Regions from separate parts of the Marinobacter sp. V032 genome, predicted to be linked through region 1. Evidence: predicted binding sites of a transcription regulator. Region 1 holds the regulator's gene; each other region holds the start of a gene.
What was found. Region 1 encodes FliA, which starts transcription of late flagellar genes. Its sites were predicted from a motif close to CTAAAGTTTNNNNNNNNNNNGCCGNTAA; they were not measured.
Positions count from the first base shown of each region.

Region 2: ACUN9X_RS11490 (methyl-accepting chemotaxis protein) is a predicted target of FliA. The motif match lies at 8,655-8,682, and genes of this name have one in related genera.
Region 3: fliD (flagellar filament capping protein FliD) is a predicted target of FliA. The motif match lies at 2,511-2,538, and genes of this name have one in related genera.

Region 1 is NZ_JBQXYE010000004.1:49,206-59,882, forward strand. Features, by position in the region: gene ACUN9X_RS16075 (DUF2802 domain-containing protein) at 1-31, opposite strand, end outside; gene ACUN9X_RS16080 (chemotaxis protein CheW) at 79-567, opposite strand; gene ACUN9X_RS16085 (chemotaxis protein CheW) at 702-1,595, opposite strand; gene ACUN9X_RS16090 (ParA family protein) at 1,647-2,429, opposite strand; gene motD (flagellar motor protein MotD) at 2,704-3,489, opposite strand; gene ACUN9X_RS16100 (flagellar motor protein) at 3,505-4,245, opposite strand; gene ACUN9X_RS16105 (protein-glutamate methylesterase/protein-glutamine glutaminase) at 4,245-5,369, opposite strand; gene ACUN9X_RS16110 (chemotaxis protein CheW) at 5,387-7,576, opposite strand; gene ACUN9X_RS16115 (protein phosphatase CheZ) at 7,590-8,384, opposite strand; gene cheY (chemotaxis response regulator CheY) at 8,399-8,785, opposite strand; gene ACUN9X_RS16125 (RNA polymerase sigma factor FliA) at 8,925-9,671, opposite strand; gene ACUN9X_RS16130 (MinD/ParA family protein) at 9,740-10,552, opposite strand.
Region 2 is NZ_JBQXYE010000001.1:2,523,487-2,534,163, reverse strand. Features, by position in the region: gene ACUN9X_RS11525 (hypothetical protein) at 1-15, opposite strand, end outside; gene ACUN9X_RS11520 (alpha/beta hydrolase) at 96-761, opposite strand; gene ACUN9X_RS11515 (acyl carrier protein phosphodiesterase) at 800-1,441, opposite strand; gene ACUN9X_RS11510 (1-acyl-sn-glycerol-3-phosphate acyltransferase) at 1,456-2,649, opposite strand; gene recQ (DNA helicase RecQ) at 2,988-4,832, shown strand; gene ACUN9X_RS11500 (PaaI family thioesterase) at 4,841-5,395, opposite strand; gene ACUN9X_RS11495 (hypothetical protein) at 5,635-6,561, shown strand; gene ACUN9X_RS11490 (methyl-accepting chemotaxis protein) at 6,660-8,549, opposite strand; gene ACUN9X_RS11485 (bifunctional GNAT family N-acetyltransferase/carbon-nitrogen hydrolase family protein) at 8,743-10,272, shown strand; gene ACUN9X_RS11480 (hypothetical protein) at 10,532-10,677, shown strand, end outside.
Region 3 is NZ_JBQXYE010000001.1:2,002,486-2,013,162, reverse strand. Features, by position in the region: gene fliS (flagellar export chaperone FliS) at 56-460, opposite strand; gene fliD (flagellar filament capping protein FliD) at 492-2,468, opposite strand; gene ACUN9X_RS09225 (flagellar protein FlaG) at 2,774-3,193, opposite strand; gene ACUN9X_RS09220 (flagellin N-terminal helical domain-containing protein) at 3,276-4,742, opposite strand; gene ACUN9X_RS09215 (flagellin N-terminal helical domain-containing protein) at 5,148-6,662, shown strand; gene ACUN9X_RS09210 (tetratricopeptide repeat protein) at 6,897-8,897, shown strand; gene ACUN9X_RS09205 (TIGR04282 family arsenosugar biosynthesis glycosyltransferase) at 8,913-9,566, opposite strand; gene ACUN9X_RS09200 (TIGR04283 family arsenosugar biosynthesis glycosyltransferase) at 9,541-10,251, opposite strand; tRNA gene ACUN9X_RS09195 (tRNA-Arg) at 10,375-10,451, shown strand; gene ACUN9X_RS09190 (NnrS family protein) at 10,668-10,677, opposite strand, start outside.

The sequences.
Region 1 (10,677 bases):
CCCAGGGTGCCATGCTTTGCCAGTCTGCCATCTCTCTTCTCCTGATCTGGCAGCATCACACCCGGGGTATCGGGGGTGTCAGAGCGAGGCGATTTCCGCCCACTCGTGACCTGCCAGCATTTTGTCGAACTCAACCAGTATGATGAGTTCACCGTTTTTGTTGCATACACCCTGGATGAACTTGGCGCTCTCCTCGTTCCCCACGTTGGGTGCAGTCTCGATCTCGCTGGATTTCAGGTAAACCACTTCGGCTACCGAATCCACCAGAATACCCATCACCTGCTGGGAAGACTCCATCACGACAATGCGCGTTGCATCGGTGACTTCAGCATCCATTAGGCCAAAGCGCCGGCGGGTATCAATCACCGTCACCACGTTGCCGCGCAGGTTGATGATGCCCAGTACATAATCCGGCGCACCCGGTACAGGTGCGATTTCCGTGTAACGCAGCACTTCCTGGATCTGCATTACATCAATACCGTAAGTTTCGTCATCAAGCCGGAAAGTAACGTACTGGAGTACTTTGTTTTCCTGGCTTTGGGTCTGCTGTCCGCTTGGGGCTGCCATAGTGCTACGTCTCCGTCACGGGCGCCCCGGGGGCACCGCATATGAACTGTCAAAATTCCAACACGTATGCCCCTTACTATAGAACAGGGCACAAAGCGTGCCAGCCTCATCGAAGGCTGACGCATTAATTCGGTTCAGCTCAGATCGAGCTGGTGTTCAGTCTCGGCGCGGGACAGTAGGTGCGACATCGCCCTGACATCCAGCAAGGCACACATCTGATCAATCACCGTGCCCGCAAGCCAAGGCCGCCGGCTGCGCTCAGAGCGCCACTTCACATCATCCGGATGCAACCTGAACGACTGCGCCACATTATCACATGCCAGTCCCCAGTCACTGTCATCCAGCCTGATCACAAAACGATAACCATCGCGCGCATCGTCGGGGACACGTCCCGCCATGACCCACTCAGCGGTATCCACCACCCGCAGGTTGCGCCCTCCAAACGGCATCATTCCCATAAACCAGCGTGGCCGCCCGGGAATCTCGTGCAATTCGGCTTCCATCGGATGGATCGCACCCAGTAATACCAGAGGCACCGCTAACTGTAGCCCCGCAACCCGGAAGATCAAACACTCGAATGCATTCTCTGCCCATTCTGGACGGCCCTGGGTTTCCGGCATGGCGACCGGGGCTGGCTGCGGCTTTTCTGCGACAACAACCCTCTGCTTCTCAGCCTCGCGTCGCGCCTTGATAGCTGCGGCAGCCTGGCGGGCCCGTTCACGACGTGCAGCCCTTTCGACCGCCAGCGATTCTTCACGTCGGCGCTGCTGCTCGGCCTGTAACAATGCTACCCGCTGCTGCTCAGCCAGAACGCGATCGGCGCGAAGACCCTCATCAACAACGGGTTTCGCCTCAGCGCTATCCGCTATATCGCCAACATCAACGCGCTCCGCTGAATCAGAAGCAGCCTCTTCCGGCACAACCGTGTCCACAGACTGGGTTGTCGCCGAATGTAGCAGCTCATCCAGATAGTGCGTCAGTGCCGACGTAGGGTCGGCATAGGCTGTCTTCTGATGCTGTTTTTCCATCACCAGGCGCCCGTCATTCTGCTATACCGTCAACAATATGACGCCGAGACATCATGCCCGCTCCTTCTCCTGCGAAAGCAAGTCGTCCAGCAGGCGTCGATAGGCACGAACGCCGTGGGTGTCAGCGTAAAGCGCAGAAGGTACCTGCCCTTGTTCACTGGCATCCCGGAACTTGGTATCAACCGGAACGGCAAAGCGCCAGAGTTCGTCCGGATAGGCTTTGCGCAGTGCGTTCAGGCTGTGCATCGACGCCTGGGTGCGGCGATCAAATAATGTCGGCACGATCGTATATGGCAGCGGGTTGTTCCGGGAGCGCATAATCATTTGCAGCGTGTTGATCATCCGCTCCAGGCCTTTCATCGCAAGGAACTCGGTCTGTACCGGCACAATAAGCCGCTGCGATGCCGCCAGAGCATTGACCATCAACACGCCCAGTGACGGGGTGTTGTCCAGCAGCACGTAATCGAAATCATCCCAAAGCTGAGCGAGTGAGCGGGAAATAATCAGCCCCATACCTTCAACGCCGGCCATTTTGCGCTCAAGCGTGGCCAGTGCCGCACTGGCAGGCAAAATCGACAAGCGTTCGCAACTTGTCGGCTGAAGCAGCTGGGCAGGCAAGCCTTCGGGTACTTTTCCCTGATGCTGGAACAGATCAAAGGCACTGTGGGCGAGACGATCCGGATCATAGCCGAACCAGCTGGTCAGTGAGCCATGGGGATCCAGGTCGACAACGAGCACACGTTTGCCGGATTCTGCGAGCAGCCCGCCCAGCGTCACCACAGACGTTGTTTTACCGACACCGCCTTTTTGATTGGCGACCGCCCAGATTCGCACGTTGAATTCTCCTGACACCGCTAATGTTGTCACCAGCCCGATAGATTGCAGCCCGCCGAATCCGTGGAAGACCTTGAATGGGTATCGACAGATACCCCGGAAACTTTAGAAGATTGAAGCCCGACAGCGGAAAAGGTCTCATGCCGGCAAACAACGTCCGTTTATGACACCACACTGACGACTTTACCCAATGAAGGGCAAAGATTTGCCTTTAACCGGGCTTTCTACTTAGGACTAATACAGATTTTGTGCCAGCTTCCTGGATGGGCGAAATTTAGCGTACTGCGCCCCTGATACTGGCATCCCGGGATATCAGCAATACAACCCGACGGTTCCGCTTGCGGCCTTCGGTCGTATCATTTCTCGCCACCGGCTGAAACTGCCCGTAGCCAATGGCCGCCATGCGCTGCGGGTCAACTTTGTTCATGCTCAACAGACGCACAACCGCTGCCGCCCTGGCAGCGGACAACTCCCAGTTTGACGGAAATGCCCGGGTCTGGATTGGGCGATCATCGGTAAAGCCCTCAACGCGAATGGCATTGTCCTTGTCCGCCAGCACTTTCGCGATAGACTCAATCACCGGAAACGCGTCGTAATGGGGTTCCGCATCGCCTGAACCGAACAGCAGGCTGTTTCTCAGCGTCAGTTCGATCCACTCATCATTGGTTTCGACCGATATCAGCCCCTGATTAATCAACTCCTCAAAGGTATCGCTCAACTGGTTCGCCATTGTCCTGAGGGCGTCGGTTCGCTCCGCTTCTTCCTCGGCGGTATTCGCCGGAGACTGGGCGACTGGCGGCCTGATAACGGACTCGTCGGGACGATTGTCGGGCTGAGAAACGCGTTCGCCCACGGCAATGGGAACTACCGAACGTTGGGGGGCATTGAACACGCCGGTCAGTGTTTCAGACAGCACTTTGTACTTGCCCTCGTTGACCGAAGAAACGGAATACATCACCACAAAGAATGCGAACAGCAGGGTTATAAAATCAGCGTAGGAGATCAGCCAGCGCTCGCTGTTATGCATATCCTGTTCTTGTCTACGCCGCCGTTGCCGCATTGCGATCACTCCGGTTTACTGGATAAACCCGCGCAGGCGGAGTTCAATGGAGCGGGGATTCTCCCCCTCTGCGATCGCGATAATCCCGTCTATCATCATGTCCTCATAACGGGACCGCTGACGGACGATAGACCGCAGCTTGTTAGCAACAGGAAAAAACAACAGGTTGGCGAGGGCGACCCCGTAAATCGTCGCCACAAATGCGGTTGCGATGCCGGCGCCGAGCGTGCTGGGATCTTCCAGATTGGTCATGACCTGAATCAGACCCATAACCGCACCGATGATGCCGATCGTTGGTGAATAGCCTCCCATGGCTTCGAACACCCGTGCAGCTTCCAGATCGCTCTGTTCGCGCGAATCCAGATCAACTTCCATAATATTGCGTATGGATTCAGGTTCCGCACCATCGACCAGCAATTGCAGGCCTTTGCGGGCAAACTTCTCCGGTTCTTTCTCTGCCAGCCCTTCCAGCCCCAGCAAACCCTGTTTGCGAGCCCGAACGCTCCAACTGATGACCTTGTCGATCCCGTCTTCGAGACCGATATAAGGTGGCACAAATACCCAGCGAGAGATCCCCGCAGCCCGTTTGAGTATGGGCCATGAGGTTTGCAGAATGGTTGCTGCCAGCGTACCGCCAATCACAATCAGGGCCGCGGGGCCGTTGAACAGCGAACCAAGAGCACCGCCTTCCAACAGGTTACCGCCAAGCAAGGCTGCGAATGCGAGAATGACACCCAGTATGCTGAGAAAATCCATCAGCTCACGCCTTCGGTCAGCCGTGGACAAAACTCTTCCAGCGACAGCACTTCATCGCTCAGTCCCGCCTTCGCTACAGCCATCGGCATGCCATAAATGACGGATGATTTCTCATCCTGCGACCAGACAACACCGCCGCCCTGCTTCACCATCCGGCAACCTTCTTTTCCGTCGGCGCCCATCCCGGTCAGGATGATGCCCAGGGTTTTACCGGGATAGCTGCGAGCCAGGGACCCAAACGTGACATCTACACAGGGCTTGTACGTCAGGCGGTCATCACCCGGCAATATCCGGACACGGCCGTGAGGCCCCTTGTTTTCGATCATCATCTGCGTGCCACCCGGCGCCAGCAACGCAAGCCCGGGCCTGAGGCTATCGCCGTCTTCTGCCTGTCGGACCTCGATCTGGCAAAGCTTGTTGAGGCGGTCTGCAAAGGCTGGAGTAAAGCTGGCAGGCATATGCTGAACCAGCACGATGGGCGCAGGAAAATTTGAACGTAATCCGGTGAGCACCCGCTGAAGCGCGATCGGTCCACCGGTTGACGTGCCGATTGCCACAACACTGAAGTGCCGTGGTGCCGCCCGCCGGCCAGGGCGCGCCGGTTCAGGGTTCGCAGCTGCGGACGCCCGGCGAACCGGCGCAACCGGTCGTTCCGGTGCTTGCGGCGGAGGTGTTCTGCCAGGAGCGGAGCGGGCTGCAGGTGACGGCGCCGCGCTGGTGCCGGGTCGACTGCGGGCAACACTGACAATCCGGTCTTTCAGGATGCGCTGCAGGTCGCTGGAGTCGCGGGCAATTTCTTCAAAATTCTTGGGCAGGAAATCGACAGCGCCGGCATCAAGCGCATCAAGGGTGACCCGGGCGCCTTCGTAGGTCAGCGACGAAAACATCAGCACCGGCACCGGACGCCGGCTCATGATCTCACGAACCGCGGAGATGCCATCCATAATCGGCATCTCATAATCCATGGTGATCACGTCTGGCTTGAGCGATTCCGCCATCTCAACGGCTTCACGACCGTTGGTCGCCGCACCGATAACCCGAATGTTGCCAGACGCATTCAGTATCTCGGTCAGCCGCTTGCGGAAAAAACCCGAATCATCAACGACGAGGACAGAAATCGTCATGCAGGAGCCTTATCAGATTAGCCGTAGTGTTGAAGCAGACTGGGTACATCAAGAATCAGTGCGATTCTGCCGTCTCCGGTGATGGTGGCGCCTGACATACCAGGGGTGCCGTTCAGCATGCGGCCCAGAGGCTTGATTACGACCTCCTCCTGGCCAACCAGCTGATCCACCACAAAGCCCACCCGTTTGGTACCCATTGCCACAATGACCACATGGCTTTCGGTCGTTTCAGGCTCACTGCTGGCGCCATGCACCAGCCACTTCTTGATATAGAACAGTGGGAACACCTTGTCCCGGACCACAATACATTCGCGCCCATCGACAATGTTCTTCTTGGTCAGATCAAGGTGGAATATCTCAACCACGTTCACCAGCGGCAGAGCAAACGACTGGTCTCCCAGCATGATCATCAGCGTCGGCATGATCGCCAGCGTCAAGGGCACCTTGATGACAATGCGGGAGCCCTTGCCCATCGACGACTCGATGTTGATCATACCGTTGAGCTGGCCAATTTTGGTTTTGACCACATCCATGCCAACGCCACGGCCGGACACATCTGAAATCTGCTCCTTGGTTGAAAAGCCGGGCGCAAAAATCAGGTTAAAGCATTCGGTTTCTGTCAGGCGATCTGCGACATCCTGCTCAAACAGCCCTTTCTCAACCGCCTTTCGGCGCAGGACATTCGGATCCATCCCCGCGCCATCGTCTTCAATCACCAGCAGTATGTGATCACCTTCCTGCTCTGCAGACAGGGTGACAAGGCCGGTACGCGGCTTGCCCGCTTTTTCCCGCACATCTGGCAGCTCGATGCCGTGGTCGACCGAGTTGCGCACCAAGTGAACAAGCGGATCCGACAAGGCCTCAACAAGGTTTTTGTCGAGATCGGTGTCTTCACCGTGCATCACCAGATTGATTTCTTTTTTGAGGTTTCGCGCCAGGTCCCGGACAACACGGGGGAAACGGCCAAACACCTTTTTGATTGGCTGCATCCGGGTCTGCATTACCGCCGACTGGAGATCGGTTGTAACCACGTCCAGGTTGGAGACGGCTTTTTGCATGTGCTCGTCTTCACTTGCTCCCCCCAGACGCTGAAGACGATTACGCACCAACACCAGCTCGCCCACCATATTCATGATGTCATCGAGGCGTTTGGTATCAACCCGCACCGTCGTCTCGCCAGCCGCCGCAGGCGCAGTTTTGGCGTCGGGTTCATCGCCACGCGCAGCGGGCGCAGCCGGTTGTTTGGCAGGCTCAACTTTTTTCGCTGGCTCCGCTTTCTTCTCGGGAGCCGGCTTGGCCACTTTTGGCGCAGGTTTTGGCGCCTCAGGCTTTTTACCTTTTCCGTGCAGGTCGTCCAACAGTGACTCGAATTCGTCATCGCTGATCAGGTCGTCGTTGCCGCCTGCTGCACTGGCTTCAGGCTCGGCTGCCGCAGCCTTGAACTGGCCTTTGCCATGAAGCTCATCAAGCAGCGACTCAAACTCGTCATCGGAAATCTCGTCGCCGCCCGCCGCTGGCGCACTGGATTCAGTCGCAGGCTTTGATGCAGGCGCGCCGCCGGAGTGCTTCCCTTTACCATGCAGATCGTCAAGCAGGCTTTCGAACTCGTCATCGGAGATCTCGTCTGCGCCACCACCGGTTGCAGGTTCCGGCGTTGCTGCCGGCGCATCCTTACCCTGAAGCGCATCCAGCAGCTGTTCAAACTCGTCGTCGGTAATATCCCCGTTCTCGGCAGCCGGTTGCTCAGGCTCTGAGGCTTCTTCGGCCACAACAGATTCAGGCTCAGCCTCAACTTCAGCAGCCGACTCGCCCTCGACCTCAGGTTCGGCCAGCGCGTCAAGCGCTTGTATCAGTTCGGGAGCGGCGGGTGTAGGGTCTTCCTGGTTGCGGACCTGATCAAACATCAGGTTGACGTTGTCCAGTGCCTCAAGCACCACGTCCATTAATTCAGAGGTCACTCTGCGTTTACGATTACGCAGTGTGTCAAACACGTTCTCGGCGGAATGGCAGCAACCCACCAGCGCATCAAGCTGCAAAAAGCCGGCGCCGCCTTTTACCGTGTGGAAACCGCGGAAAATGGCATTCAGCAACTCACCGTCGTCCGGATTGCGTTCCAGATCGACCAGTTGTTCAGACAACTTCTCCAGTATCTCGCCAGCTTCTACCAGAAAGTCCTGAAGAATTTCTTCGTCAGCATCAAACGCCATGCGGAATCCTCACTCAAAATCCCAGACTGGACAGCAGGTCATCAACATCGTCTTGCCCGGATACGACGTCTTCGCGCACTTCGGCATTCATTTGCGGGCCTTCGCCCTTCTCGATACCCGATTTTTTGGATGCATCGGGGCCAAGTTCATGCACGGTGCCGGTGATCTTGTCGACATGGCTGGCCATCACCACCAGGCTCAACATCTGATCTTCCACTTCTTTCACCAGCGCGGTGACTTTCTGAATCACCTGACCTGTCAGGTCCTGAAAATCCTGAGCCAGCAGTATTTCGGAGAGGTGGCCATAGAGTACTTCTGCGTCAGTCGCCGTTTTCTCGAAATAAAGATCGAGGCGGTGGTAGAGTTCGCGAAACTCGTCTGCTTTCATTTCACGCCGGCGCAACTTTGCCCACTCTTCGCGAAAGGCTCGCGACTGCTCGATCATGGCCTGCGCCTTGGGCATCGCCTCTTCGACCAGATCCATCGTGCGGTTGGCCGCTTTGCCTGTCATCTGCACCACGTATGCAAGGCGATCGGACGCATCTGACATCTTCGACAGTGCTTCGTCCTGTTCGGCGTTCTGCGGATCAATCTGAAAATTGCGAATGGCTTCGTGCAGACTCCGGGTCAGTCGCCCCACTTCCTGATAAAGGCTCTGATCGCGCACATCATTCAATTCGTTGATCAGGCCCATCGCTGCAGCATAATTGCCGGCGTCAACCTGCTCTTTGAGCTGATCGGCCTGAAGGTGCAGCTTTGCAACAACGTCAGCATCAAGCGCGCCTTTATTGTTCGTTTTTTTGCTCATGATCGACGCTCAGCTTACGACTGGATTCGTTCGAAGATCTTCTCGATCTTTTCCTTCAGCACAGCGGCCGTAAATGGCTTGACCACATAACCGTTGACCCCCGCCTGCGCCGCCGCAACGATCTGATCGCGCTTGGCTTCTGCCGTTACCATCAGCACTGGCAAGCTTTTCAAAGCATCATCAGCCCTTACCGCTTCCAGCAACTCGAAGCCGGACATGCCGGGCATATTCCAGTCGGTCACCAGGAAATCATACTTGCCGCTTTTCAGCATCGGCAGCGCGGTGTTGCCATCATCGGCTTCATCGGTATTGGTAAAGCCAAGATCCCGCAGCAGGTTCTTGATGATCCGACGCATCGTGGAAAAGTCGTCCACGATGAGTATTTTCATGTTCTTGTCCAATGGGACCTCCACTGATTACAGTCCGCAATGCAAGGGGTTATGACCTTGCAACCAAGTCTAGCAGTCATATCCAAAAGCACAGTCTATTCGTTAAGAGCAGTGCAATCTGTATGAAATTAGTTACCAAACGCTAAAAATTTCAGGTACTTAATTCGTCTTGCCAATCCGCCAGCCTGGACTTGAGCCTCAAAGCCGCCTGGCTGTGTATCTGACTTACCCGACTCTCACTGACCCCGATAACAGCACCAATCTCTTTCAGGTTCAGTTCTTCCTGATAATAAAGATTGAGCACCAGCTTCTCCCGCTCGGGAAGCTCATCAATAGCCTCGGCCAGATTCTTGCGAAACGCACCTGAAGAAATGTTTTCGTAGGGCGCATCCGCAACGGCATCTACATCGTCTATCGGCAGCTCGCCCGATTCATTTAGCTCATCGAGACTAAATAATCGGCCGCCGCTGCTATCAGCGAGGCATGAGTAGTATTCGTCGAGGGACATTTCCAGCTCGTCCGCCACTTCAGCATCCTGGGCTTCACGCCCTTTGCGGTTTTCAACGGTGCGGATAGCCTGGGCGACACGACGGGCATTGCGATGGACGGAACGAGGCACCCAATCGCCTTTGCGGATTTCGTCAACAATGGAACCGCGAATGCGGATGCCGGCATAGGTTTCGAAAGAGGCGCCTTTGGTTGCCTCGTATTTCTGGGCGGCTTCAAGCAAGCCGATCATTCCGGCCTGCATGAGGTCTTCAAGCTGCACTGACGCCGGCAAACGGGCGAGCAGGTGAAGGGCGATTTTTTTGACGAGCGGCGCATGTTGCTCAACGAGCTGATGGGGACCGCGTTCGCCGGTACGATTATAGATTCCCAGGCTTTTTACCAACGTCATGAGTCCGGATTACCTGTTATTGTTCAGACGACCTTCATGCGGCTGTGCTCTTGGGATGGGGCACAGTCTCAGGCATCTACCAGACGTTCAATGAAGAACTCAAGATGCCCGCGCGGCGAGGATGGCAATGGCCATGCGTCCACCTTTTGGGCCAGCGCCTTGATAGCAAGTGAGGCTTTGGCGCGAGGATAGGCGTCAAGCACTGCGCGTTGACGTTGCACCGATTTTTTGACCGCCTCGTCATAAGGCACTATGCCTACATATTGTAGCCCAACATCAAGGAAACGTTCGGTTACCCGCGTGAGCTTTTCATAGAGGTGCTTTCCTTCCTGCTCATTGCGTACCTGATTGGCAAGAATACGAAAACGGTTGGTGCCGTAATCCCGATTCATCAGCTTTATCAAGGCGTAGGCATCAGTAATGGAAGTGGGTTCATCGCAGACGACCAGCAGAAGTTCCTGCGAGGCACGCAGAAAACTCACTACAGATTCGGAAATACCGGCAGCGGTGTCAACAATCAGAACATCGATCTGATCGCCCAATTCGCTAAAAGCATTAATCAGTCCGGCGTGCTCCATGGATGACAGCTGCGTCATGCGCTGAGTGCCTGACGAGGCCGGCACAATTTTTATACCGCCCGGGCCATCAACCAGGACATCCTTCAGGCTGCACTCCCCCGACAGGACGTCAGAGAGATTGTGCGTTGCGGTGACACCCAGCAGTACGTCGATATTTCCCAGGCCAAGATCAGCATCCAGTACGACAACCCTGCGCCCCATCTGGGCCAGTGCAATAGCCAGATTGACAGAGACATTGCTCTTGCCAACGCCTCCCTTGCCGCCTGATACGGCGATTACCTGAACCGGGTTTGCTCTACTCATACCGGATGCGGTCTCTCACGACGAATTGGATCCATATGGCCGGCGCTGTGCCAGCTACTTTTGTAGTCTCGCGCCTGTTTTACTCCAGACATCCGATATCTGTCAGCCGGCGTTATTCCTGTACT
Region 2 (10,677 bases), on a different contig from region 1:
TTTGCTGAACGGCAAAGGTTCTTTCCTCCAGCTCCCCTTCCCGGCACGATCGCCGGGGCAACATCTTGCTTGCCCCCGGTCGTGCCTTGTTGGCTTCAGGCCAGTTTCAGATGCTTCGTTATAAACTGGCCAATATCCAGAATTTCCTCAAGACTCACACTGTGGTCCATTGGATAGGTCTTGTAACTCGCCTCGTACCCCATATCGGTCAGGGTTTGCAGGCTCAGGCGTCCCAGGCTTTCAGGTACAACCGGGTCATGTGTTCCATGATAGATCCGGATTGGTATCTCGCGATTGCACTCCGTCACCTGAATCGTTTTGGCGGTAGCGAAGTAAGTCGATAACCCCAGAATGCCGGCGAGTCGCTTGGAATAAGCCAGTGCAACCTGGTAAGCAACCGCACCACCCTGAGAAAAGCCAGCGACAATGATGCGCTCGCTGGGCACACCGCGGGCAATTTCTTGCTCGATCAATTCGCCGACTGCATCCGCCGAGCGCATCAATTGCGCCTCATCAACGGTGCGATCAATATCCATTGCCTTGATGTCGTACCAGGCCGGCATTCGCATACCGCCATTAATGGTGACCGGCAATTCCGGCGCGTGCGGAAATACAAACCGGACGGCAGCATCAGCCGGGAGCCGGAGCTCAGGTACTACAGGTTCAAAATCGTGCCCGCTGGCACCGAGTCCGTGGAGCCAGATGACCGATGCATTGGGTGATGGACGGGTTTCAATTTCTATCGTCTGGAGTTGGGTCACAGAAGCCTCTTCGCCGGTCATGTTGATAAGTTGAAAGGTCAGGAACCGCGATTGTAGCGAATCCAGTAAGGGGTCTCATCCCGGGGCTTATCCCGGGCAAGTTCTATGTTTCGCGCTTGAACATGGTGAATCAGTTCAGGGAAGAACCTCAGGAAATGAGCTTCGAGCTCATCGTGAAGAGGTTCGATTTCTTTGATAACGCCGCCGAACGCATTTTGGAAACGGATACGCTCTGCCACCCGGTCAAGCGCACTCCCGATATTGTAAAAATCGCTATACGCCGTGAACCAGTCATGACGGATAATCCGGCCAACAACCTGGGCCATGCTCGCAGGCATCAATGATCTGCCTTTATCGAGATCGCTATAGATCAATCGAATGAAATCATCAAAAGGCAGGCTGGAATATGTCGACCAATGCCGGATCAGAAAATGATCGTAGAGCACATCCAGGGCAATCCCGGAGAAGCGTCGGCGTTGTGACGAGAACAGCTCACGGGATTGCGCCACTTCCGGATGCCGGTCAGTAAAGGCATCGACAGCCCGGTGATTGGCCAGGCCCCGCTGTATATCAGGCGCCAGCTGGTCCGTTCTGACGCCCTTGGCAAAATCGCCCAACAGGTTGCCAACACGGGACTCGGTTGTCGGTTGTGCCAGAAACAGATGGGCCAGATGATTCATGACAGCCTCGGAACCTAAGGCTCGTCGGGATCCGGCAGAGTCGCATTGAACGCGCTGGCTACCGGGTTGGCATACATTGCCAGCAAGAACGGATGCAGTGCCTCATCTGCTGCCGCCAGGCGCCGTTCCAGCTCCGTGCGAGCCGCCTCAATCTCAACTTCAGAATAGGCTTCGGCCGTTTCCAGGGATTCCGGTACCTGGGGCGCTGTGAAATGGCTCAGACGGTGCACCTGGCTCAGGTCGTAGGCTGCAATATTGGAGGCATGCAGATGGTAATGCTGATGCATCTCGCGATCGATCCGGGCAGCAAGTGCTTTCGGTGTCTCGGGCGAATCCTTGATGGGCTCGCCAAAATGGACGTGCACATGCCCTTTGTACTCGGTAAGCCCCTGCACAATCTGTTGCGTGTCTTCGTCCGCCTTTTTTTCATAACTGCCGGTGCGCGCTCTCGCTTCAAGCTCGCGTGCTTTTGCGAGATCACAGGGATCATATTCATAGGCAATCGAGACAGGGACGATGCGCAGTGCGTTCATTGACTCGCTGAACGATACGCCGCTTTTCTTCTGGCTCATGTAGAACATCTTGATGATCGCCGGATCCGTGATATCCAGACCATCTTTCGCCCGCCCTTCACGCTGTGCAATCCAGATGCTGTGGTTATCCTCAATCGAGTGGTGGATAAACGCGGACAAGGTCTGGTAGGTATCCCGCATTTCCCGTGGGCTAGACATATTCCGTTTGACCACAAAGCTCTTGTTAAGTCGCATCATTTCGGCAAACAAACGGTTTTTCAGCAAGTTATCGCCAATAGCGATGCGGGTGGTGCCGAATCCGCTTCCGTGCAACAGATAATTCACCACCATCGGATCAAACACGATGTCCCGATGGTTTGAAATGAACAGATATGCACCATCCGGATCGAGCCCATCCAGGCCTGACTGCGACACATGGGAAGTGGTCTTATCAATCAGTTGGCTGACATACCCTGCAAGCTCTTCCTGCAGTGCATCAATCGACTTAACACTGCCAAATTGCCGCGCCATCCAGCGCTTCGTGAGAACACGAGCGACACCCGGGGCCAGTCTGGTGAACGTGGGCGCTTTGAAACGACCAATCAGGTCAAGGAACTCGCGATCATTGATCAAGCGGTCCAATGCGGCCGGAGCTTCGCTGTCTTTGTAGGGCCGAATCGCCTCGAATGCCTGCATGGTGTCCTTAAATAGACGTTTGGAATTGGCGCCATTGTAGCGCGCATTGCCAAGATTCGTAATTTTCGTGTCAGGGCGACACCTTCGCCCTACCTGCACCTAACCTCTTTGGAGGCCCTGCCGAGCCGGCCAAGTGCTCCGCATTGTACATATCTGAGAGGCTTATTGCCCAAATAAGCAGGCTGGTCGGTGCCCCGGATTTCCCAGGCCTGCCTTAAGCTTCCGGGAGGCGAATCTGGTATGATCTGCTGCGGTATTTTGTGGCATTTGTTTCCGGCACCTCCATTGCCTCGTATAGCCATCGACTCTTATTCACCGACACTCAGGTCTACCTATCCATGCCACCACTGGCTGCGCCCACATCGCCCAATCCCGACGCCCTTCGAGCCAAGTCAGCTGACGTACTGCACAAGGTTTTTGGCTTTGAGTCTTTCAGGGCCCTGCAGGGGGATGTCGTTGACGCGATCGTTCAGGGTCGGGACGCACTGGTGCTAATGCCAACCGGGGGCGGTAAATCCCTGTGCTATCAGGTGCCGGCGCTTGTGCGCCCCGGGGTGGGTATTGTGATTTCGCCTCTGATCGCGCTGATGCAGGATCAGGTAGCCGCGCTGAATCAGCTTGGAGTCCGGGCCGCTTTCCTGAACTCAACACTCTGGCCAGACGAAGCGCGGGATATTGAGAATGCCTTGCTCAAGGGCGAACTGGACCTGCTTTATTGTGCGCCCGAGCGGTTATTACAGCCCCGGATGCAACAGCTTCTCCATCAGGCACCTTTGGCCCTGTTTGCGATCGATGAAGCCCACTGCGTTTCCCAGTGGGGTCATGACTTCCGTGAAGATTATCTCGGGCTCGACATTCTGGAACGTGAATTTCCCGCTGTTCCAAGGATCGCGCTCACCGCCACTGCCGATGAGCGCACGCGCAAAGAAATTGCCACGCGACTTCACCTGACCGATGCACAGCATTTCATCAGCAATTTCGATCGTCCCAATATTCAGTACCGTATTGCCCAGAAGGACAATGCCAACAAGCAATTGCTCGACTTTATCAAGCAGGAACATGACGGTGATGCCGGCATTGTCTATTGCCTGTCTCGCAACAAGGTAGAGGCAACAGCGCGCCTGCTGAGCGATAAGGGTTATCGTGCGCTGCCCTATCACGCAGGCCTGCCGGCTGAACAAAGGGCTGCGAACCAGGAGCGTTTCCTGAGGGAAGACGGCATTATTATCGTGGCGACCATTGCCTTTGGCATGGGCATCGACAAACCGGATGTCCGCTTCGTGGCCCATCTTGATTTGCCTAAAAGCATCGAAGCCTATTACCAGGAAACCGGGCGCGCAGGCCGGGACGGCGCCCCTTCGACAGCCTGGATGGTCTATGGCTTGCAGGATGTCATCAAAATCCGCCAGATGCTTGAGGGCTCACCCGGCAACGATCAATTCAAACGGGTTGAACGCGATAAACTCAACGCAATGCTGGGGCTTTGTGAAATCACATCTTGCCGGCGTGAAATGCTGCTGCGTTATTTTGGCGATATTCTGGAAAAGCCTTGCGGCAATTGCGATACCTGCATTGAGCCACCCCAGACCTGGGACGGCACCGTGGCTGTTCAGAAAGCGCTGTCCTGCGTATTCCGAACCGGCCAGCGTTACGGGGTCAGCTATCTGATCGATGTCCTGCGCGGAGCTGATAACGAGCGAATCCGCTCTCAGGGGCATGACAAGGTCAGCACGTTCGGCATAGGTGAAGATCTGTCCTCTAACCAGTGGAAAAGCGTCTTTCGCCAACTTGTTGCCAATGGGTACTTGCAGGCGGATGCCGAAGGTTTTGGCGGCCTCGTGCTGACTGAGCTTTGCCGCCCTCTGCTGCGCGGTGAAACGACCCTGCAGCTGCGAAAAGACCCGGATAAAAAGCGAAGTAAACGTAATGGGTCGGGCAGCCGCAAGTTTGAAGTCAGTGATCCAGATGGATGGGAGGCGTTACGGGCGTGCCGTAAACAACTGGCAGATGATCAGGGCGTACCGCCCTACGTGATTTTTCACGATGCGACTTTACTTGAAATCCTGGAACGCCGGCCGCGGTCTCTGGACGCAATGGCCGATATCAGTGGTGTTGGCCAGGCTAAACTCGATCGTTATGGGCAGGCGTTTCTCGACACACTTGAATCGATTACGCCTGCCTGAACCTGACCTCATTCAAGCCCGGTAAATCCTTTCTTTTTTACGCGATAGTGAGCTGTGGAGCGGGCGACGATCTCGCCTGTTTCATCTCGCAACTCGCCGGTCAGCGTAAAGGCCGCCCTTCCAGTAGCATCCGATTCCTCACGGATTCTCGTTAACTCTGCATCGGTGAGGCTCATTTCAACAATGACGTCAGTGTCTGACGGTTTCAGAAATGCCAGTGTCATTTCTTTCAGGATGGGTACGTATGCCGGCCCAAGATCAAACAGGGTCAGAACCCCACCCGGGATCTCTGCGACCACAAAATAGGCCCCGGCATAGAGGCTGCCAAAATGGTTTTTGTTGCCTTTGATGGCGATTCGCGCCCGCACATAACCGGTCCGCACCTCTTCCACCGCAAACCGGTTTCGGGGCGCAAACGGAATAGCAGAGCCCACCAGCCGATTAACAAACGCATAGCCACCCCGTCGCTTTAGCCAGATAACCGGCTCGCTCAGTCCGTTGTCGGGGCCAAGTTCTGCTAACCAGTTCCCGGTTAAATCAATCATTCGGTCCATTATCTTCATGGATTTACCTTTCTTTACTTATTATGGGTTCAGCTAGCCCATTGCGGCGCTACAATAATACCAACAAGCTCTTGCTGTCACGGGCGCCACACGGTTTGGCAAGTCGCGCACTGAGCCTGGGTTTTCTGATGCATTGCATAGGATATGCTGCTTTGTCGCAAAAGGATCGATACAAACCGCTGTTGCTCGCTCGCTTGCCACAATCGGGCTGTTGGCGCCATTTTTGGCATTGTTCGTCTATGAGCATCCGGAATCGCCCTGCCCGCAATCGTTGGCGGCTCTTTTTGCTAACGGCGCTGGTGCTTTGGCTGCCCGCACACCAACCGCTCGCAGAACAGGTCCGCGCACTGCCGACCACCTCGGTGATCCTCTGGTATCGCAACTATGATAGCCCTGCGATCAAGGCATTGCTGGATCTGGCGCTCAGAAAAACACCCGAGTACGGCCCCTATCGCATCGTCCGCAGCAGCGACATGAACCAGGGCCGGGTCCTCAAAGAGCTTCAAAACGGAAACTCATCAGTCGTTCAACTTGCCAATGTCGCATCAAGCCCTGAACGTGAAGATGCGCTTCTTGCCATTCCCATTCCTATAGATGCTGGCCTGCTGGGCTATCGCGTCTGCGTAACGACCCGCAAGATGCTTGAGCGGTTCAAGGGAATCAATCGACTGGCTGACGTCAGGGAGCGCAATATCCGCTTTGGGCAGGGCCGCCACTGGCCCGATACGCGTATCCTCAGAGCAAATGGGCTGGATGTTGTGACCCACCCGCGCTTTGAAACGCTGTTTGACATGCTCGAAGCCGGCCGCTTCGAGTGCTTTGCACGCGGCGTAAGCGAAGTCGCCTTTGATCTTGAGCTCAAGAACAATCCGGATCTGGTGGTCGAGCCAGATCTTCTGTTCAGCTACATCATGCCGTCCTATTTCTTCGCAGCAAAACACGATCATGTTTTGGCGATGCGAGTGCAGCTCGGGCTGGAACGGGCGATCATGGACGGCAGCTTTGCAGTTTATCTGGATACCTTCTACGCCAAACCTATCGAAGACCTGAGTTTGTCATCCAGAACTGTTTTGCACTTGGGAAACCCATGGTTACCCGCCGAGCCAGGCGAGTTGGGCGACGAAGTCATGCAGCAAATGCGGATGCGGATCCAATTGGGTCAGTAATCAGTTTAACCTAGTAAACGACAAAGGCCCGGACAACGCTGTTCTTTCAGCATCGTCCGGGCCCAGTTGGTTAGGCCCTGGTTGAATACAGCGGCCCGCTATACCTTGAAGCGCGAGACGTTCCGTTGCAGGTTGCGCCCGATATCATCAATTTTACCGCTATAGACATCGTTTTCGCTGGCCGCTGCTGCAGCCTCCTGCCCCTGATCTGCAATCCGGTTGATTGAGGCATTCAGCTCTTCGGAGACCGATGTTTGTTCTTCGGATGCGGTCGCGATCTGAGTCGTCATATTGCTGATCGACGTAATCGCTTCAGCAATGCGGTTCAGAGAGTCCATTGCATCCTGAGCCTTCTCCATGCTGACGTTCGACACAGCTCGTGAAGCCTGCATCACGTTTACCGCGTTGGCTGCTCCTTTCTGCAGCCGGTCGATCATCGCGTTGATTTCTTCTGTGCTGTCATGCGTGCGGCGTGCGAGGTTGCGCACTTCATCGGCAACCACGGCAAAACCGCGCCCAGCATCGCCCGCCCGGGCAGCCTCAATCGCAGCATTCAGCGCCAACAGGTTGGTTTGCTCAGCAACACTCTGGATAACTTCGAGAATACTGTTGATGTCAGTGACATCCTGACCCAGGTGCTCAACCACGTCCGCCGCAGCGCCGATTTCCGATGCAAGACGTTCAACTGCATCACGAGACGCTTTAACAGTCTCCTGCGTCTGCTGAGCATCATGGTCCGCCCTGGTTGAGGCGTCAGCGGTTTGCTGCGCATTCTGGGCGATCTCGTTGGCAGCGGCAGACATCTCGTTGATGGCGGTCGCCACCATATCGATCTCTGTCTGCTGACCTTCGACGCTCTTGCGGCTGGCGCCGGCGGTTTGTTTCAGAGAACCCACAGCATCACTCAGCTCAATCGCACCGCGCTGAACGTCGCTCACCACCGATTGAACGTTCGTAATAAAAGCATTGAAGCTGGCAGCGGTCTGACCAAATTCGTCATTACTTTCCATTGCCAGACGCTGGGACAAATCCGCATCACCACTGGCGATATCAGCCATGGCGTCGCGCAGTGAATGCACCGGTTTCATCAGAATACGGATCGCGATATTCACCAAAACCAGTGTCAGCAATATCCCTACAGCCGCGATGATCACGCCCGTGATCCGCGCACTATGAATGGGCGCCATAATCAGATCGTCATTGGCAATCGCGCCCAGGTACCAGTCAACACCACGGGCGCCTTTGATCTTGTGGAAACTGACTCGCCAGTCGGCGTCTTCAAAACGGTAATTATTCACACTACCGTCAAGGCTGGGCGACTCGCCGATCAAGGTTTTAACCTTTTTCCCAATCAGTTTTCTGTTCGGATGGTAAAGAACGGTGCCATCTTTATTGATCAACATGGCGTAACCGGTTTCTGCGAGGGTTGCTTCGGCAAGAATCCGTTCAACACTCTCAAGCGTGATGTCACCGGCCACCACTCCCCGGTAATCACCTGACTTGACCGGAACGACCGAAGACAAAATCATACTGCCAGTTGAGACATCAACGTAGGGTTCGGTAAACGTCGCCCGGTTTGAGCTCAAGCCAAGCTTGTACCAGGGGCGAGTCCGGGGATCATAGTCATCCGGAAGAGTCGCCGCACTCTCAGCGGACGGCATCAGCGCGAACCCGTCAGCGCGCCCCACGTAGACATCCACGAATCCGCCACCTTTTGTTGATGATTGCAGCAGTGCTTGAGCCTGACGATCACTATCTGCGGATTCCAGCGCAACGGCGGTCGCTTCCGTAATATCCAGCCGACTATTCAGCCAGATGGCTACGCTCGCCGTATTCTGGGCAATAGCATCGTTTATCATCGCCTCGACATAGGTATCAGTGGTACTGACCAACCGCCGATCGCTGATAAAAGCGTAAACAGCAATAATCACAACCAGAAGCGCCGCAACAGCGGTTAGCAGCTTCTGGCCAAAGGTAAAATTGCGCATGAGGAGCATCCTGACGGAGAGTTTCGTTATCTTGGATTCGTTATAAGTGACATTTCGCACTAGCGCAGACAGTAACGGCAGTATTTGTCCTGGCCTTGAATTGGTAAATCGGCCGACGCAGATATAACTTTAGCCCGATCTGTTATCCTGAGAACCACTACATTCGCTGATTTATCGCGGGAGACCTGCCGGAATGGCTCATGAAGAACTTCATTTGAATCTCCGTAACCTCACTCTTGAAGATTACGGTCCGCTCAAGATCCTGATGGATCGAATTTATGATGACATTGGCGGTGCATGGCCCAAGGACACCATCAAAGCACTGGTCGAACAGTTCCCCGATGGACAAATCTGCATAGAAGATAATGGTGAGCTGATCGCCGTTGCGCTCACGGTGAGCGTCCAGTACGAGCGCTTCAGTAACCCGCATACCTATGATGACCTGATCCTCAAAAACGAAAAGATCTGGCACAACGCCAAGGGCGACGCGCTCTATGGGCTGGATGTTTTCATCCACCCGGATTATCGCGGTTACCGTCTTGGGCGCAGGCTTTACGAAGCCCGCAAAGAACTGTGCCGCTCGCGGAACTTCCGTGCGATTCTCGCCGGGGGCCGGATTCCCAACTATCACAAGCATTCAGAGCAATACACGCCGGCGGAATATATTGAGCGGGTCGATCGCAAGGAAATCTACGATCCAATTCTGACGTTCCAGCTATCGAACGATTTCCAGGTCACCCGGTTAATGCATAAATACCTTCCGGAGGACGAAAAATCATTGGGTTATGCCACACTTCTCGAGTGGAATAACATCCTGTTCACGCCCCCTGCGTCGGTGCTCAAAACCCGTAAAACCCAGGTGCGGATGGGCGCAGTGCAGTGGCAGATGCGCGAATTCACATCAGTAGATGAAGTGCTCAAGCAGGTCGAGTATTTCGTTGACGCACTCTCAGACTACAAAAGTGACATCGCGATCTTCCCTGAATTCTTTAACGCCCCACTGATGGGCCTGACGGACCAGATGGATCAGACCCGCGCCATCCGCTTCCTTGCTGGCTTCACCCAGCAGTTCAGGGATCAGATGTCCGAGATGGCCGTCAGCTACAACATCAACATCATCACTGGGTCGATGCCTTTACTGGACAACGACCGCGTCTACAACGTGTCGTATCTATGTCATCGTGATGGCCGGGTTGATGAACAGCGCAAGGTCCATATCACGCCTCACGAACGGCGGGATTGGGTAATTGAAGGCGGCAACAAATTCGAGGTCTTTGAAACCGACGCCGGACGCGTTGCGATCATGATCTGCTATGACATCGAATTCCCTGAGCTGGGTCGTATCGCAGCAAGCCAGGAAGTCGACATCATCTGCGTGCCCTTCTGGACCGACACCAAGAACGGCTACCTGCGCGTTCGACATTGCGCTCAGGCACGGGCGATAGAGAATGAGTGCTATGTGGTGATCACCGGCAGCGTCGGTAACTTGCCGAAGGTGGAGAACCTGGACGTGCAGTACGCGCAGTCTTCGGTGTTTTCACCCTCGGATTTCGCTTTTCCCCACGATGCGGTGATGGCCGAGACGACACCCAATACCGAAATGATCATGTTCTCGGATCTTGATCTGGAGAAGCTCACGTTAGTACGTAACGAAGGGTCGGTCACCAACCTGAAAGACAGACGTACTGATCTGTATTCAATTGAAACGACCTCTAAAGACTGACCCCGCTTTACATCGGGCCAGACTCAAGCCAGGAAATCTGGCCCGATGTGCCACACCTTTGACTTGATGTTCGCAGTCAAATAGTTAATGTACACAGCTGATCATATTGCGAAATTGAATTCGTTTGTCTAAAGTTTAAACGATGACGCGGCGTCACTGATCCGATACCTGATAGCATCGATTCGTGAAACCATGTAAAAATGCAGCCAAGTCCTCTCGTAATCTCCTTTTTCTTCGAAAGCTTTAACGGCCGAGGCCCATGGACCGAATTGACCTGAACGTGCAAGACCCTCTACCTGATCTTCTGGCGCGCTTTCGCCTGAAGCGGGGGTTATTTCGCAAGGAAATGGTTGAATCCCGGTTATTTGGCCTTGATCAGTACGGTTGCGTTCTGAAAACCGATAA
Region 3 (10,677 bases), on a different contig from region 1:
GGAAGTTCCCTATCAGGAGCTTCCGCTTTCAAACAGACCTGCCAGTGCTTTGAACTCAGACAGCAGCCTGCTGCTGATTCCCCGCTGCCTGCTCACGAATGCCATCCCAGCCATCTTTAACCTGGCGCAGCAACCGGCCTACTTCATCCAGCTTACCCGCATCGTTGTGACGATTGGCTTCGAAAAGGGTCCGCTCCATATAGTCATACAGCCCTTCAAGATTAGCAGCCAGTTCCCCGCCCTTTTCGAAATCAAGAAAACTGCGCAGACCGCCGATAATCTCGATTGCCTTGCTGATCAGGCGACCTTTGCCTTCGTAGTCATTTGCCTGCATGCGGGCCTTGGCCATATTGATTCGCTCCAGGGCACCGTTATACAAAAGCTGAATCAGCTTGTGCGGGTCCGCATCGGTGATGCTGGTCTGTGTGTTAACGCTCTGGTAAGCCTGCAAACCGTTCATAAGTAACCTCTGCTACGATCCTGTGCGCGGATCAATTGCTGTTGTTCTGTGGTGCCAGCGCTTCAAGCTGCTGGGTAACGTAATCCCGAGTGCTGTTGAGCTTGGCAATCAATGAATCGGCCGCCGAGAACTGGGCAACCAGCCGCTCCCGGTAGGACTCAATACGTTCATTCAACTGAACGCGATCTTCAGCGATGCTCGCCAGTTCGTCCTGCAGCGTGTCTGTGCGCGTTTCAATAGCGCCATCCGCACCAACAATGCTGGTGACCAGATCGACAGCCCTGCCACCGACACCCTCTATAAATGTGAAACTGCCACGTGGACCTGTTGAACCACCGGTAATCTTGATCTCGAGTCCCGCTGCCGAGCCGTTGCCATCAACGAAAAGGTTTTGCCCTTCGCCGGTGGCTTGCTGTCCGCCGACAGTACCGGCCACATCTTTACCCGGAGTACCGGTCTGGACGCTCAGGCCAAGATCAGCCGCGCTATTGGTATCAACGGCCGTAAGGCTGACGTTTGAATTGCTGCCATAAGAACCGGATGAGAATGACAACGCCCCTGTTGCCGCATCCACACCAACCGTGATGGACTTCCCCGATGCACTTAAAGCGCTGCTGTTATCAAGCTGAGACTGAATCTGTGTAGCAAGTTCTTCACGGGTATAGGTACCGGCTGCCAACTTGATACTTACCGAGGTTTCACCATCAACCTTGAATGAGAGCGCATCATTGTCATCATTGATCGTAACGTTACCAGTGCCAGCACTCGCGCCCTGAAGCGAACCTTGTGTCGCGATCTGGGTAATGTTGACAGCGAAATCGCCGGCTTCTGTGTTAATTCCGCTACGGACAAATTCGATCTGCTCATCCGATGCGCGGCCCTGCTCTGCGAACAATGCGGTCACATCGTCTGGATTCTGTTTCAGCTGCGTCTCAAATTTCTCGCGATCAAACGTCAGTGCACCGGTTTTGTAGTCGGTGGTAATGCCGACATCGGCCAGCGTGCGTACCGAGGCATTTTCGAGGCCAGGCACCACACGGGTTAACACCTCACGCATCTGGCTCTGAATGGTTCGAATCGTCGCATCGCCGGATAACAACCCACCCTGCTGGGTTTCCGAGTTGTAACCCGACAGCGCCTTGACGGTGTCCTGCAGTGTGTTGAACTTCTCAACGAAGGTAGCCACGCGATCTGCAACTGCAGACGTGTCCTGTGCAACTTTGACTGTTGAGGTAACCCCTTCAGCCTTCACTTCAAAGGACAAGCCGTCGATGACGTTTTCGATGGTGTTGGTCGGCCGGGAAATCGTGATGCCATTCACCTGAACCACGGCATCCTGAGCAGCAACGGTTTCGGTCAGATTGCTGGTAGTGGCGTTAAACGCAAACTGGGACAGGCCCGAGGCGTCCGTGTTGTCGCTATCTGAATCATTAACAGTGATTTCGATGGCGTTGTCGATGCCGGTCTCTTCAGACGACAGCACCAGGCGGAAACCGTTACCGGTATCAACAACACCTGCGGTCGCACCCACGCCGGCGTCATTGATCGCGTTCGCCAGACCTTGCAGCGTATTGTTGGAACCGTCGACTGTGATGGTTTTGGATTCGCCACCGACATTCAAAGTGATCGATCCGGTGCCAATCGATGTCGCATCTTTGTCGGCAAACGTACCGGAAGCAAGCGACTGGGACTGAGCCAGACTGTCGACCTTGACCGTGTAATTGCCGCGGCTCGCTTTCGAACTGTCCAGCGTCACTGTGACGTCATCATTTGAAGACGAAGCAGAAAAAGATTTGAGATTGTCAGGCGAACTCAGCTGACGCATGGGCAGGCGCAGTTCTGTGACGGCACTCTTCAGTGTGCCGTAGGCTGAAATAAGAGCCTCCGCGCGCTGCTGATTAAAGTCCAACCGGTTATCTGACGTCTGACGCTCAGCCGCAACCAGCTGATCAATCAAATCTGACGTCAAAACCCCTGAACCAATACCGACTGAAGAAATACCTGCCATAACGAATGCCTCCTCAAGAAGGCGTGCTACCCATTTAATTACGTATCGGCGGCTAACGGCAAAACTTTGCCTCCGACCACCGCATTTTTGTAACAAACTGTGCCGGCCAATAAAAATATAGTACGCCTGACCCGCTTGAGCCGCCACGTCGCGATCAACACAAAGGTTATTTGCGCCTCTGCTATATAAAACCGGCCAGAGGCCTATGACCTTAGCCCGTTTAAAAACAAAACACCGCCGGCTTCTCACGAAGGCGGCGGTGCTGAAATACCGTCATTTAATACCGGAATGCAACCGGCAAGGCTTCACACTTCGATATTAAATAACGTCAGCGGTTCATCCTGCTGCAATTTTTCTGCCAACCTCAAAGCCACATCATCAGGAATCTGGCGAATAACTTTGTCCGTCTGCTGATCAACAACCCGGACAATGGTCTTGCCTGAGCCGTTATCGACCTCAAAATGAAGATCGCGCTGAACGGTTTGCACAAAGTCATTAAGCTGGGATACCGCCTGATTGAGCGATTCCCCCTGCACCTTCTGCTTATCCTCCTGCGCTGATGCCGATGTTGTCGGCGGCGCCAGGGACATCACAGTCGATGCGGCTGACTCCTGGACTCGAGCGGAAGGCTTGACTCCTTCTGCCTGAGGTGACGTGGACGCCCGAGCCGGTACCTTGGTCGAAACCAGGGTCAGATCCGTGCTGTTCAGGTTTACGTCATTCATAGCTCACCTCACTCTCCAGAAACGGCGGAAGCCGGCTCCCCTCTATTTAGAGTGGAAGCCGGCCGGTGCCGCTATGCCCCTGTTACTGCAGGAGAGACAGAACCTGCTGTGGACGGGCGTTAGCCTGTGCCAGTACCGAGATACCTGCTTGCTGCAGTACCTGAGACTTGGCCAGCTTGGCGGTCTCTGAAGCGAAGTCCGCATCCAGAATCCGGCTCTGTGCTGCTGACAGGTTCTCAGAAGTAGTCGCAATCGCATCGATAGTCGATGTGAAGCGGTTCTGGATCGCACCCAAATCAGCTCGCTGGCTGTTGATAGTGCTCAGAGCTGCGTCGATAGTGTCGATTGCAGCGTTAGCGCCCTCGGTAGTGGTGATGTCGATGGCCGCTACCGATTGCAACTGCCCGCCTTTAGCCGCACTGATAACTTCGGCACTAGCACCGGAAACGCTAAATGCACTAGATGAGCTGTATTCAACCGCACCAGTGATCAGCGTATTGTTTGCAGCGCCATCCAAATCCGTTGTAGAACCAACAGTGGTGCCGTCAGGGTCAAGGACATTTACGGTTACACTTGTATCTGCTGAATCGGTCGTGAAGTTCTGAATCGCGACATTTGAACCAGTAGAATTTTCAAGTTTTATCGTATCGTTTTCTACAACTGCAGTAACACCAGTTGTCGCGGATGCATCGTTGATGGCTGCAGCCAAGGTGCCCAAATCTCCGCCACCTACAGTTGCCGCGATGCTAACACTTTTCCCTTCATCACCAATCAAGTCAAAACTAACCGTTCCGTCACCGATACTGCTCAAAGTAGCTGAAGTGCTCGCTTTCGCTTCTACGCCAGTACTAGCCGTCTTCGCATTTACTGCTGTCGCGATGTCGGCTGCAGAAGCACCAGCTCCGATCGCAACTGTTTCGGAAGCACCGTTGCCTGAGATGGTGAGATTTTCTCCCGTTACACCGTTAGTGGTGGGCGCAGTTGCGTTGGCCGCTGTCGCATTTCTCAGAAGCGTCCCTTCAGAGTCAGCAGTGTAGTTACCGATATCAGTACCGCGAGCACTGCTCAAAGATACGTTGATAGTCTGGTTAGCGTTAGCGCCAACCTGGAACTGGGCGTTAGCGAAATCACCGTTCAGCAGCGTTTGGCCGTTGAAGTTGGTGGTGTCCGCAACACGGTTCAGCTCAGCCTGCAGCTGGGTAACCTCAGCCTGCAGTGATTTACGGTCTGAAGCAGAGTTGGTGTCGTTAGCTGACTGTACTGACAGTTCACGGATACGCTGAAGCAGATCGCCTGCCTGACCCAGAGCGCCTTCAGCAGTCTGTGCCAGCGAGATGCCGTCGTTCGCGTTACGCTGAGCAACACCCAGGCCACGAACCTGTGTATCAAAGCGTGAAGAGATAGCCAGACCAGCCGCATCGTCTTTGGCTGAGTTGATACGCAGACCTGAAGACAGACGCTCAAGAGCCTGATCAGACAGTGACTGAGATTTGCTCAAGTTGTTCTGAGCGGAAAGTGATGCAACGTTAGTGTTGATACCGAGAGCCATGATGCTTCTCCTAAACCTGTTTAGTTTCTCTTGAAAGAGGTCAGGCGCCCGGTCATTTGGTTTGGTACGCCGCCCTGCTGAAATGCTTAACGGCCCTGATTAAGAATCCTTTAGGTGGGTTTAGCGATTATATTGTTAAAGAATGTAATTCCCTCTCAACATCCTCTAAAAGCGGGGAATAAAGCGGCAATGCTCTGCCGAATTTCCGTCGCCCCGTCGCTCAAACCCGCTTCATTAAAAACCTGAAAATCAATATTTTTCAATATATTAAAAACAAAAAACAAAAACTGGCACGATTTAAGCTTTAAGCCCTGCAAACGGTAATTCCATGAATTCAGGCCGGTAGGGCGTCCTTTTGATCGGGCACTTGGCTTCCGGCTTCTCTTTTAGAGTAAGGAGAACACCATGCCTCAGATCATCAATACTAATACGGCGTCGCTGAATGCTCAGCGCAACCTGAACAGCACCCAGCGTGATTCGGATACAGCATTGCAGCGCCTTTCTTCAGGTCTGCGTATCAACTCAGCCAAAGACGATGCGGCTGGTCTGGCGATCTCCGAGCGCTTCACGTCGCAAATAGATGGCCTCAACCAGGCTATCCGTAATGCCAATGACGGCATCTCGCTGGCACAGACCGCAGAGGGCGCGCTGGGCGAATCAGGCAATATTCTGCAGCGAATCCGTGAACTGGCTGTTCAGTCGGCCAACGCCACAAACTCGGCCTCTGACCGTCGTGCTTTGCAGTCCGAGGTCAACCAGCTCAAGCAGGAACTCGAGCGCGTTGCGACGACAACCGAGTTTAACGGGCTGAAGCTGCTGGATGGCTCGTTCCAGGCGCAGAAATTCCAGGCTGGCGCCAACGAGAATCAGACAATTTCAGTATCGATTGCGGGCGCCAAAACCACCGATCTGGCAAACAATACCGCTGATGCCGCCAACACAACGGCTCGCGTGGGCACCGGCTCCTCGCTGGCAGCTGCGGCTGATGCCACTGCAGCAAACGGCATCGGCGGGCAAGACCTGACGATATCCAGCTCGCTAGGCAATGCCACGGTGACAATTGCCGCCGGCGATACGGCGGCCGAGATCGCAGCCAACATCAACAGCAAGATCGAGACAACAGGCGTCGAAGCCAAGGCGCGGACAACTGCTGAACTCTTCAATCTCGGCGGCACTGGCACCGTCTCCATGACAATTTCCAGTGGCGGCGAGAAAGCCACTGTCTCTGCACAGATTGATGACGTCACTGACCTGAGCCCTCTGGCACGAGAAATCAATTCGGCTGCGGGTAAAACGGGCATCACCGCCGAAGTACAAGATGGTCGCCTGATATTCACTCAGGAAGAAGGTAAAGACATTCTGGTTGAAGATTTTTCAACCAATGCCGGTACCGCAACCGCAAGCTTCAAAGGTGAGGCAGAAGCCGATGGCGACGCGATAACACTGAGTGGCGCACCTGCCTCGACCACCGACAGCACCCGTGTCTCAGGTCAGATCACCTTTGACTCGTCATCCAGCTTTGCAGTGTCATCAAGTATTACAGCTGCAGCTGGCAGCATTCTCGATACCGCTGCGGCGAATACAGCAGTTGGTTCCACAACTGAAGACGTGAGCGGTATCGATATCAGCACCTTCCAGGGTGCTACGGATGCACTCGCAATTGTAGACGCAGCACTCGAATCCATCAGTGGCATTCGAGCTGATCTCGGTGCGGCACAGAACCGGCTGGAATCCACTATCGCGAATCTGAGCACCACGTCCGAGAATCTCTCGTCCGCCCGCTCCCGTATCCGCGATGCGGACTTTGCTGCCGAAACCGCAGAGCTTGCCCGTACCCAGGTACTGCAATCTGCCGGCCTGTCGGTACTGGCCCAGGCAAATGCCCGGCCACAGCAGGTATTGCAGTTGCTGCAGGGCTAATTCCGCAGGCAACAGGCACCCACAAAACGGTCAGCACTTGCTGGCCGTTTTTTTGTTTCAAGCCCCGCCAACTTCAGACAATCCCATTAATTATTAAATAGTTAAAAGCATTCCTCTCAGACCAATAACTGGCACACCTTTCGCTACACCCTCATTAACCACTGCATAAAACATTCAACACTGCAGATTATTGCCGCTTCAGATAAACGCGGCGCGGAACAGACGAGGTGATCCATGCACGCTCAGCATCAAACTCAACAGTCAGTACAGAACAAGGCCGAGATTGCCCGCCTGTTGCTTCAGGCCAATGACGCCTATGGCGAATCCAACAACCCTCGCCAGCGTTACGCGCGTCGTCTTGAGGCCCGGCAGGAGAGCCGCGAGCTGCTTGAGAAGATTGCGACCATGGCGCCTGATAATGCGGCAGTCTACGGCCTGCTGGGCCGGATCGAAATGGACGAGGGACGGCTGGATCGCGCACAGCTGCTATTTAACCAGAGCCTGTCGATTAATCCGGACCAGGCCCAGCAATACACCAACCTGGGCTACTGGGCGCTGACATCTGACCGCCCTGCTCTGGCTGAGCAGTATTTTCAGGAAGCCCTGAACCGTGACCGGCAATCCGCCGCCGCCTTCTGCGGCATTGCCCATGCCAAGCGCCAGCAGGGCCAGTTTGATGTAGCCTATCTGCACTACCGCAAACTGGTTCAGCTTGATCTGAACTGGCCGTCGGTTTTCAGCGGCATGGCCACCTGCGCCAGCCATCTGTCAGTTGATCGTGCCGATACGGAACTGGCTCAGGATGCCATCCGGTTGCTGCAGCGTTCAGATTTGCCGCATCAGGTCCTGGGGGGCTTCGTCGCGGGGATCATCCGCCAGCAATACGATCTGGACAACCCCGCTGCCCGCATCATTCTTGATGCCGCCAGTGATGATGAACTGTTGCTGCTGGCTCTGGAAAAGACCCTGATGCCGGATGTCGCGGTTGAAGACCTGATTACACTGCTGCGTCACGCCATTCTTGTTGAAGTTGCCCAAACAGCAGACTTGCGTGAAGAATTGCATCGCCTTGTCATGGCACTTGCGCTTTACGCCGATCGCACTGGCTACGCACTGCTGACCGGCGAGCAGGAATCCGCGCTGGTGGATACGATCAACAACAGCATCGCCGCCCAGTTTGCGCTGGGAGAATCCATGAACGCGATCGCAGGATCACTGATGATCAGTGCCATGTACGGCGCTCTTTTTCATCAGTCATTCGCGCCGTCAGTCGGCCAGTGGAATCTGACCGAGTGGCCCGTCGGCCTGCAATCATTGATGGCCGCCAGCTACTATCACCGGGCGACTGAAGAATCCATCAAGCAGCAATTCGACGAGAAAGCAGGCGAACTTGCACTGGCCCGCGCCGATGTGCCACAAGCCTGGCCAAGCTGGACCCGACTGACGACTCACCCTGAGACCAGCCTCAAATCACTGATGAAAGTGCGACTGGGCCTGGACGACATCGCCATGCCGGAGACCGCTCGCATCATGATTTGCGGTGCAGATTCCGGTCAGCGCGCGCTGGAACTGGCCACTTGCCTCAACGATGTCGAAATCATCGCCGTGGATGAGTCACTGTCCAACATCGCCCGAGCCGGTCGCCAGGCTCAGGATCGGGGGCTCGAGAACATCGTGTTCTGGCCCTGGTCACTGGCTCAGCGCTTTATCGCCGACGGCCACAAAGTGCAGTGGATCGAGATTGGCCGCCTGCCATCGACAGCAATGACCGAGACATCCCTGGCCGCCATTATTCAGGACGCAGCCGCACAGGATACCGTGGTGCACCTGCATACCTGCCCGACCGGACAGCTGCCCGTCGACAGACACCTGCGGGAACTGATTGAACAGCATGATCTGCCTGCAACGAGCGCATCACTGCGTCGGTTACGCCGAATGGTATTGAATAATGCGCAGGATCCGGTTTGGGCCGATCTGCTTAAAGAGGAAGACTTCTTCGGACTGGGCGGCTGCCATAGCCGATGGTTCCGGCCGCAGGATAGCCGTCAGCTCGAGACTGTGATGGCCATGCTCTGCAACGAAGTGGACTGGAAACTGGTGCGTGCCCAGGACAATGATGGGCACACGCTGTCACTGGGCCCGGTTCAGAAACAACTGCATGCAGAAGCCTCGGGCAACAGCGTGCAGAGCGTTGTGGGTCAGCCGCTGACGCTGTACTTCACGAAGCGGCGCTAAACGCTACCTGCCGATTCAGCTGGGCGCGGTTTTCTCCTCAAGAAACCGCGCCCAATCTTCAGGCTCATCCACATCCCATCTTGGCTCAGCCAGCGCGACTGAATAGCCGGCAGTCTTCAGCTTTTCCACTGTTTGCTCCAACGCCATCGGCGTCCCCCACGCCACATCAGCCAACGTTTGCGGCAACGGCCTGCGAGCGCCTATCAGCACAAACCCACCGTCATCGGACGGCCCAAGCACAACATCAACGTTAGCCAGCAACTCAAACGCAGTTTGAATATGCGCAGGATCAACCGACGGACAATCGCTGCCAACAATCATGACTTCGCGGGCAGAGGCCAGACTTTCTTCGATCGCGCGGCGCATACGCTCACCCAGCGAGTGGCCATTCTGAATGTACTCGGGAACTTCGGCGTTTCTCAGGCGATCAAGTATCGGCCCGGCAGGCTCTGTTGAGGCAGGTGCGGCACGGTCCCACCAAAAGCTGACGGGAATACCTGTCGCTGCAAGATTCGCAAGCACCGCACACGTCAGTTCGATATGCGCCTGCATGGCACCGCCATCACCCAGTGCGACTGCCAGGCGGGTTTTTACCCGACCCGGTTCTGGCCACTTGGCGAACTGGATCAGCAATCGGTTGGGATCAGCCGCGGTCTTTGGGGTAAGCATCAGGATAATAGGCCCTGGCAAGTGAGTGTGGGTCATCTCCCCGCCAATAGCGCCAGCGAAGGCGCCACATCAGAAAGATTGTGCGCCACGGCCCATGCTTCTCCCAGCGTCGGCTGTCGGTAACCACCGGATCACTGATACAAAATGGCCGTGACAGGGCAAGCAATTGCCGGCTCAATGCGACATCTTCCATTAGCGGCATGGGAGCATAACCGCCCGCGTCGTGAAATGCCGCTCGCCGTGCAAAAATCGCCTGATCGCCCGTGGCAATACCGGTGAGGCGGGAGCGACGGTTCATAAACCAGCTAATCACCCGAAAGAGCGTGCGCTGGCCGGAAAGCCGCACATCGAAACGGCCCCAGAGTGAATCACTCTGAACAAAACGGGAAAGGTGCTCAAGCGCAACCTCCGGCAGGCGGGTATCCGCATGAAGAAATAGCAGCACCTCACCACCTGCGATGCTGGCGCCGGCATTCATTTGCGATGCGCGTCCAGCCGGGGCTTTCACCAGCCGGTCGCATAGCGGTTCTGCGAGCGCAGCCGTCTGGTCCGTACTGCCGCCATCCGCCACAATAATCTGATGGCCCAGCGCCCGGATATCCTGAAGCCGATCAAGCGCGGCAACCACGCCTTCGGCTTCATTGAGAACCGGCATAACAATAGTGAGGTGTAATGGCAGGGACACCGGTGACGTACTCCGACAGGTAACAGCAAAGCCAATAAGGTATCAGGGAAGCCGGGTTTCAACCACTGATGTAAACCCCACGGTTGAGCGAAAAGCGCCGCATGGGTATGATACCGGCCTCTTGCCCCAGTAGCTCAGCTGGATAGAGCAGCCCCCTCCTAAGGGGCAGGTCAGAGGTTCGAATCCTCTCTGGGGCACCATTTCAAGCGATATCCCGTTTCCCGCCCTTTGCTCATCGCCAGTTAAAGAAAAACATCGATTTCTGATAGTGCGCCCGTGTAGCTGAAGCTTCAGCTTTCGAGCAGCACGAAGGGCTGCCAGATGTTGCGTGCGATTCAGGAGCCTAACGGATCCACCAAAGCTGAAGCTTCGGCTACAAAAACTTGTCGGCACTCAGCTCTGGCGGACAAACCTTATCAGCCCGCT